3 regions of the Kitasatospora sp. NPDC002040 genome follow, and region 1 is predicted to be linked to each of the others. Evidence: riboswitches for the same ligand, from Rfam matches in the RefSeq annotation. Region 1 holds a riboswitch; each other region holds the start of a gene.
What was found. Region 1 has a riboswitch for cobalamin ahead of metE (5-methyltetrahydropteroyltriglutamate--homocysteine S-methyltransferase). Riboswitches for the same ligand answer to the same signal wherever they lie in the genome.
Positions count from the first base shown of each region.

Region 2: it holds a riboswitch for cobalamin, as region 1 does, so the genes downstream of both, ABT118_RS12030 (ribonucleoside-diphosphate reductase subunit alpha) here and metE (5-methyltetrahydropteroyltriglutamate--homocysteine S-methyltransferase) in region 1, are expected to answer to the same signal.
Region 3: it holds a riboswitch for cobalamin, as region 1 does, so the genes downstream of both, ABT118_RS19245 (cobalamin biosynthesis protein) here and metE (5-methyltetrahydropteroyltriglutamate--homocysteine S-methyltransferase) in region 1, are expected to answer to the same signal.

Region 1 is NZ_JBEOXV010000002.1:827,306-829,497, forward strand. Features, by position in the region: gene ABT118_RS09020 (phosphatidylinositol-specific phospholipase C domain-containing protein) at 1-546, shown strand, start outside; cobalamin riboswitch at 659-895, shown strand; gene metE (5-methyltetrahydropteroyltriglutamate--homocysteine S-methyltransferase) at 1,058-2,192, shown strand, end outside.
Region 2 is NZ_JBEOXV010000003.1:383,114-385,305, forward strand. Features, by position in the region: gene ABT118_RS12030 (ribonucleoside-diphosphate reductase subunit alpha) at 1-925, opposite strand, end outside; cobalamin riboswitch at 1,092-1,220, opposite strand; gene ABT118_RS12035 (GNAT family N-acetyltransferase) at 1,486-1,980, opposite strand.
Region 3 is NZ_JBEOXV010000007.1:225,512-227,703, forward strand. Features, by position in the region: gene ABT118_RS19240 (cobyric acid synthase) at 1-277, opposite strand, end outside; gene ABT118_RS19245 (cobalamin biosynthesis protein) at 274-1,215, opposite strand; cobalamin riboswitch at 1,297-1,496, opposite strand; gene ABT118_RS19250 (YidB family protein) at 1,621-2,037, shown strand.

The DNA of each region.
Region 1 (2,192 bases):
ATCGTCATGATGGACTTCCCCGGCTGGGCCCCGGTGTACGACCTCATCATGCGCAACCAGGACCTCAAGTCCCGCGAGGGCGACCCGGCGATCTGGCGGGTCAGGGCCGACAAGAGCTACGCCGACACCAAGTACGGCCGCTGCATGGTCCGCGGCCCCGAGTTCGACGACAACGCGGACGGCGGACTGGTCACCCAGCGCGCCTGCCAGGCCACCGCCCCGAGCAGCCACCAGTGGACCGCCACCGACCCGAAGGACTCCTTCGACGGCAAGGGCTACTACTGGCTCAAGGCCGCCAACGGCAAGTGCCTCACCGTGCCCTACAACAACGGCACCCCGCCCGGCGCCGGCACCCAGCTGTTCTGGTGGCCCTGCGAGACCCGCTGGTTCTCCGGCAGCCAGATGTGGAACGTCATCCCCACGCCGCTCCCGGACGGCACGGGCTACAAGTTCATCAACTACTGGACCGGCCTGTGCCTGATGGTCGACCCGTCCACGGCCGCGCAGTCCGGCGGCAAGGTCGTCCAGGGCAGCTGCCCGCGCTGACGGCTGCCCGTCCCGCGGGGGTGACCCGCGGGACGGGCCCGTTCGGGCATCGCCTGCGTCTCGGAGTGCGGACGGGGTGGCGGGTTGTGCTCCTGGTGCCCCGGTTTCGTTCTATGGTGGCCCTGTAGCTGGTTCGCGCTGCCCGCCAGGCAGATGCGTCGTAAGAGGGAACCCGGTGAAGCCGATCGATCGGCCAGTCCGGGACTGCCCCGCAGCGGTGAGTGGGAACGACCGCCGTCATACGCACTGGGTCCGGAACGGGCCTGGGAAGCGACGGCCAGTAGGTGACCGCCCTTCCAGGGCGGCCGTGCCCGCGAGTCCGAAGACCTGCCCGCTGCCCGCACGCGACCTTTCGCGCGCGGAGATCTCGGTGACCTCGTGGGCGGGTCGGCGGACGGCAAGGCGGGCTCGGCGCTGTTGACGCGCAGACGGTCCCGTCCTGTTCCGTACCCCTTCGCGCCTGACGTCCCGTCATCGGGGACCAGGAGACAGACTCGCGAAGGAGAGTCCCTTGACAGTGCGTTCCGCCGCCACGGCAACCCGGGCCACCGTGCACGGCTACCCCCGCCAGGGCCGCAACCGGGAGCTCAAGAAGGCGATCGAGGGGTACTGGAAGGGCACGGTCACAGCCGAAGCCCTGCTCACCGCCGCCGCCGGGCTGCGCCGGGAGAACTGGCAGCAGCTCACCGAGGCCGGCCTCCACGAAGTGCCCACCGGTGACTTCTCGCTCTACGACCACGTACTGGACACCACGGTCGCGGTCGGCGCGATCCCGGCCCGCCACCGCGCGGCCGTCGACGCCGACGCACTCGACGGGTACTTCGCGATGGCGCGCGGCACCCAGGAGGTCGCGCCGCTGGAGATGACCAAGTGGTTCGACACCAACTACCACTACCTGGTGCCCGAGTTGGGCCCGGACACGGTCTTCACCGCCAACCCCGCCAAGGCCGTCACCGAGCTGCGCGAGGCCGTCGAACTCGGCCACCGGGCCCGGCCCGTGCTGGTCGGCCCGGTCACCTACCTGCTGCTGGCCAAGCCCGCCCCGGGCGTGGCCGCCGACTTCCAGCCGCTCACCCTGCTGGACCGGCTGCTGCCGGTCTACGCCGAGCTGCTGGCCGAGCTGTGGACCGCCGGTGCGGACTGGGTCCAGCTGGACGAACCCGCACTGGTCCAGGACCGCACGCCGGCCGAACTCAACGCCGCCGCCCGGGTCTACCGCGAGCTGGGCGCCCTGACGGAGCGTCCGAAGCTGCTGGTCGCCAGCTACTTCGACCGCCTCGGCGAGGCGCTGAAGGTGCTGGCCAAGTCGCCCGTCGAGGGCCTCGCGCTGGACTTCACCGGCCCCGCCGCCGCCAACCTGGACGACCTGGCCGCCGTCGGCGGCCTGCCCGGCAAGCGCCTGGTCGCCGGCGTGGTGGACGGCCGCAACATCTGGATCAACGACCTGGAGAAGTCGCTCGGCACCCTGGCCACCCTGCTCGGCCTGGCCGACCGGGTGGACGTGGCACCGTCCAGCTCGCTGCTGCACGTACCGCTGGACGCCACCGCCGAGCGCGACCTCGACCCGCAGATCGCCCGCTGGCTGGCCTTCGCCCGGCAGAAGGCCCGGGAGACCGCCCTGCTCGCCCGGGGCCTGCGCGAGGGCG
Region 2 (2,192 bases), on a different contig from region 1:
GCCAGGTCTCCAGGTACACGCAGGCGGCGCCCTTGCGGCGGCCGCCCTGGTTCACCGCGGCAACCGAGGAGTCCAGGGTGCGCAGGAACGGGACGATGCCGTTGGACTTGCCGTTGGTGCCGCGGATCAGGCTGCCGCGCGAGCGGATGCGCGAGTAGGAGAGGCCGATGCCACCCGCGTGCTTGGAGAGCCGGGCGATCTGCGCGTAGCGGCCGTAGATCGAGTCCAGGTTGTCCAGCGGCGAGTCCAGCAGGTAGCAGGAGGACATCTGCGGGTGCTTGGTGCCGGAGTTGAAGAGCGTCGGCGAGGAGGTCAGGTACTCCAGGCGGCTCATCAGGGTGTACAGCTCGGCCACCTCGGCCACCGACTGCTCGGTGTCGCCGACCGCGAGGCCGGCCGCGACGCGGAGCAGGAAGTGCTGCGGGGTCTCGATCACCTTGCGGGTGATCGGGTGGCGCAGCAGGTAGCGGGACTGCACGGTGCGCAGGCCGAAGTACTCGAACCGGTCGTCGCCCTGCTGGTCGATCAGGGCGTCGAAGGCGTCGGCGTGCTTGGCCACGAAGGCGGCGGTGATGTCGCCGATCAGGCCCTCGGTGTGGCCGACCACGATCGAGGCGGAGAAGGAGACCGCGCCCTGGCCGATCGCCTCGTCCTGGATCTCCAGCGCGAGCAGGCGGGCGGCGAGCTTCGAGTACTGCGGGTCCTCGGCGATCATCGAGGCGGCAGCCTCCACGGCCAGCCCGCGCAGCTCGGCGAAGTCCGAGTTGGCGTTCCGGCCGCGCAGCGCAGCGGCCGCGACGTGGCCGGGGTCCACCTGGGGCAGGTCGATGCTGCGGTCGGTGAGCAGCCGAAGCAGCGCAGCACCGGGGTCGGTGTGTGCGGAGTCGGCAGAACCCTGGGAGGGCAGGGCAACTGAGGCAGCGATGGTCAAGGCGCTTCTCTCCTGGCGGCGGCGGTCGGCGAGGGGGCTACCGGACCACTGGGGCACAGGGGAGCGCGCGCAACGCCCGACGGCGTGCGCGATTCAACCCCCCTGGCCCACCCGCGAGGCCCGGACGTTACTGCTGTGCTGCATGGCGTCTGCGGGGAAGCCCTGTGGCACACCGTCGGCAGGTCATCGGACTCACGGGCACCCCTTGGGGCGCCTGCTCACCGCTGCGGGGCAGTCCCGGATTCGCACCGGGTTCCCCTGCTTCGACAGCGAGAGCGAGCATACATGTTGTAGTCCATCCAAGATGTAACCCCACATCTTGTGCGCGCAGCGTGTCGGGCTGACTCCTCGGCGGGTTCGGGGGCGGCGACGGGGGGCCGTCCGGCGCACACCCTCGGGCGCGCAAAGGGCACCGGACGGGCGGGGGGCGGTACGGCCCTACCGGGGGCGGCCCGCTCCGTACCCGCCGTATCCGCAGGCGGGTCCTGCGGGCAGCAGAATGTGGCGGACCGCACCGGGACTGGCCCGGCGCGGTCCGCCACAGGTGCCGGCGGTCAGAGGTCGATGACGTAGACGAGCAGCAGCACCCCCGGGCGGACCTCCCAGTCGCGCTCGGGGGCCCGGCGGAAGCCGAGGCGTTCGTACAGGCGGTGGGCCGAGGTCATCGAGGGCCGGGTGGAGAACGCCATGGCGGTCAGTCCGAGCTCCCGGCTGCGGGCCATCGAGGCGCGGACGAGCGCCTCGCCGGCGCCGCGGCCGCGGGCCGCCCCGCCGACCGCGAGCATCCGGATCTCGCCCTCGTGCGGGGCGGCGATGTCGGCGAAGCCGGTGCCGCCGACCGCGAAGGTCACGCAGCCGAGAAGCTGTCCGCTGCCAGGGTCGACCGCGACGAGGAGCTCGGCCTGTTCGAACCGGGGCCGGGCGTCGGCGAGCTTGGCGGCGTAGGGGCCGTCCGCGGGGCTGTGGCCGTCGCCGACGAAGGCTTCGAGGGTGACCGCTCCGACTGCTTCGAGATCGGCTTCGACGGCGCGGCGGATGACGATGTCCATGGCGACAGTGTGCCGGGGGCGGGGTCGGAGGGGGCGGGCAGGGTGCCCTGCAGCCGGGCGCCGGGCGCGGGGTCGTAGGGGTAGCCGCCGGGGCGGTGCCAGTTGTCCCGGCCGTGCCGGGAGTTGCGGTCGACGTCCCGGCCCACCAGCACGCCCAGCAGGGCGAACGTGCCGAGGATGCCGAGCAGGGCCAGGGTGCTTGCGACGGTCGA
Region 3 (2,192 bases), on a different contig from region 1:
TGCCGAGCAGCACCACCTGGCTGCGGCCGTCCGCGCCCGGCTTGAGCAGCACCGGGTTCATCGCCGCCTCCGGCTCCACCCGGGCGGCCTGTGCCTGCATCGCCTGCGCGCGGCCGATCTCGGCGCCGTCGGCGGTGACGAAGGAGTTCAGCGACATGTTCTGCGCCTTGAACGGCGCCACGCTGACACCCTGTCGGGCCAGCCAGCGGCAGATGCCCGCGGTGACCACGCTCTTGCCCGCGTCGGAGGTCGTCCCGGCGACCAGCAGAGCGTTCATCGCTTCCTCCACGAGTACAGTGCCCGGCCGGTCACGGTGACCGCCAGTGCCAGGGCGCCGACCCGCCGGGAGAGCGTGCAGGCCCGTTCGATGTCATCGACCGTCACCGGCCGCAGCTCGCCGCCGAGTACCGGCCGGTGCTCGACACGCTCCCCGTACCGCAGCGTGCCGCCCAGCTGGACGCCGAGTGCTCCGGCGAAGGCCGATTCGGCCTGGCCCGCGTTCGGGCTGGGGTGTGACGAGCCGTCACGGCGCCAGACCCGCCAGGCGGTGCGCGGCTCGGGCGCGGCCGCCACCGTGAGCAGTGCGGTCAGCCGGGCACCCGGCCACCCGGCCAGGTCGTCCAGGCGGGCCGAGGCCCAGCCGAACCGCAGGTGGCGCGGGGAGCGGTGGCCCACCATCGCGTCCAGGGTGTTGACGGCCCGGAAGGCGAGCAGACCCGGCGTGCCGGCCAGCGCGCCCCAGGTGAGCGCGTTCACCACGGCGTCGGCGGTGTTCTCGGCCACCGACTCCACCACGGCGCGGGCGATCTGCGGCCCGTCCAGCGCGCTCGGGTCCCGCCCGCACAGGTGCGGCAGGCGCTCGCGGGCGGCGGCCAGGTCGTGCTGCCGGAGCGAACGGCCGATGGTGCGGGCCTCCCGGGTCAGCGAGGTGCCGCCCAGCACCGTCCAGGTCGCGGCGGCGGCGAGGACGGCCCGGGCGACCGGGGCGTCCTTCAGGGCCCGCTCCGCGAGCACGGCCCCGGCCGCGACGGTGCCCACGCAGGCGGCCGTGTACGCGGCCCCGGCCGGACGGTGGTCGCGCCACAGCCGGCGCTCCAGCCGGGACGCGGCCGAGCCGAACACGGCCACGGGGTGGCCCCGGCGGGGGTCGGCGAACTGCGCGTCGGCGAGGTAGCCGGTGACGGAGCCGAGCAGGAAGGGGAGCGCGGGGGTCAGCCTGCGCACGACGGGGGGAGGTCGTCGCGGTCCTGGGCAGGCGGCATGGCGTGCGTGTCCTCACTCAGGGTCCGCGCCCTGGATCGACGTACCGGGGGCGAGAGTCTCCTGGCTTCCGGGTCCGACACACCCTCGGGCCTTCCAACAGCCGCCTGGGCGGGCCGTCGTGACCATATGTCGAGCGTGCTCCCCGGTGACAGTGGCGGGACCGCGCCGGATTCGCACCGGCTTCCTCTACTTGCCTCCGTTTGGCTGAAGGATCCCATCACGCGCCTCGATCGGCCGTCAACAAAGGGCGCGGAGGGGTTGGTCACACGGACGTTCGCCCCGCCGTGCGGGGGGTGCCGGGCCGGGTGAAGCTGGCCCTGGCGCGGCGCAGGTCCGCGTCCGGACTGGAGGACGGTCATGACCGATCTCGGCAAACTTCTCGGGGGACTGCTCGGCGGCGGGGGAAGCGGGGGCGGAAGTGGAGGCGGGGGTGCGGGGAATCTGCTCGGCCTGCTGCTGGGAGCGCTCGGCGGCAGCAAGGGAGCGTCCGGCGGCCTGGGCGCGCTGCTGCAGCAGCTGACCCAGGGCGGGCTGGGGTCGCAGGCCCAGTCCTGGGTCGGCACCGGCGACAACCACCCGGTGAGCGGCGCCGAACTCGCCGCCGCCCTGCCCGACCAGGAGCTGGACGCGCTGGCGCAGCAGGCCGGCCTCTCCCGCGAGGAGGCCGCCGACCGGCTCGCCGCCCAGCTCCCGGGCGCGGTCGACCAGCTCACGCCGAGCGGCGAGGTGCCGAGCCCGGCCACGCTCGAGCAGCTCTTCGGCAAGCAGAACTGAGACCTCACCCACAAGCCCGGGGCGCCGCCCGCGCGGCGGAGCCGCACCTCGGCAGCGCCCTGGGCCCCGGGTGAGGCACTGGTTGATCGAACGTGTGCCGAGCCCCGCGACACTCGAGCAGCTCTTCGGCAAGCAGACCTGGGCTCGTGGTGCTG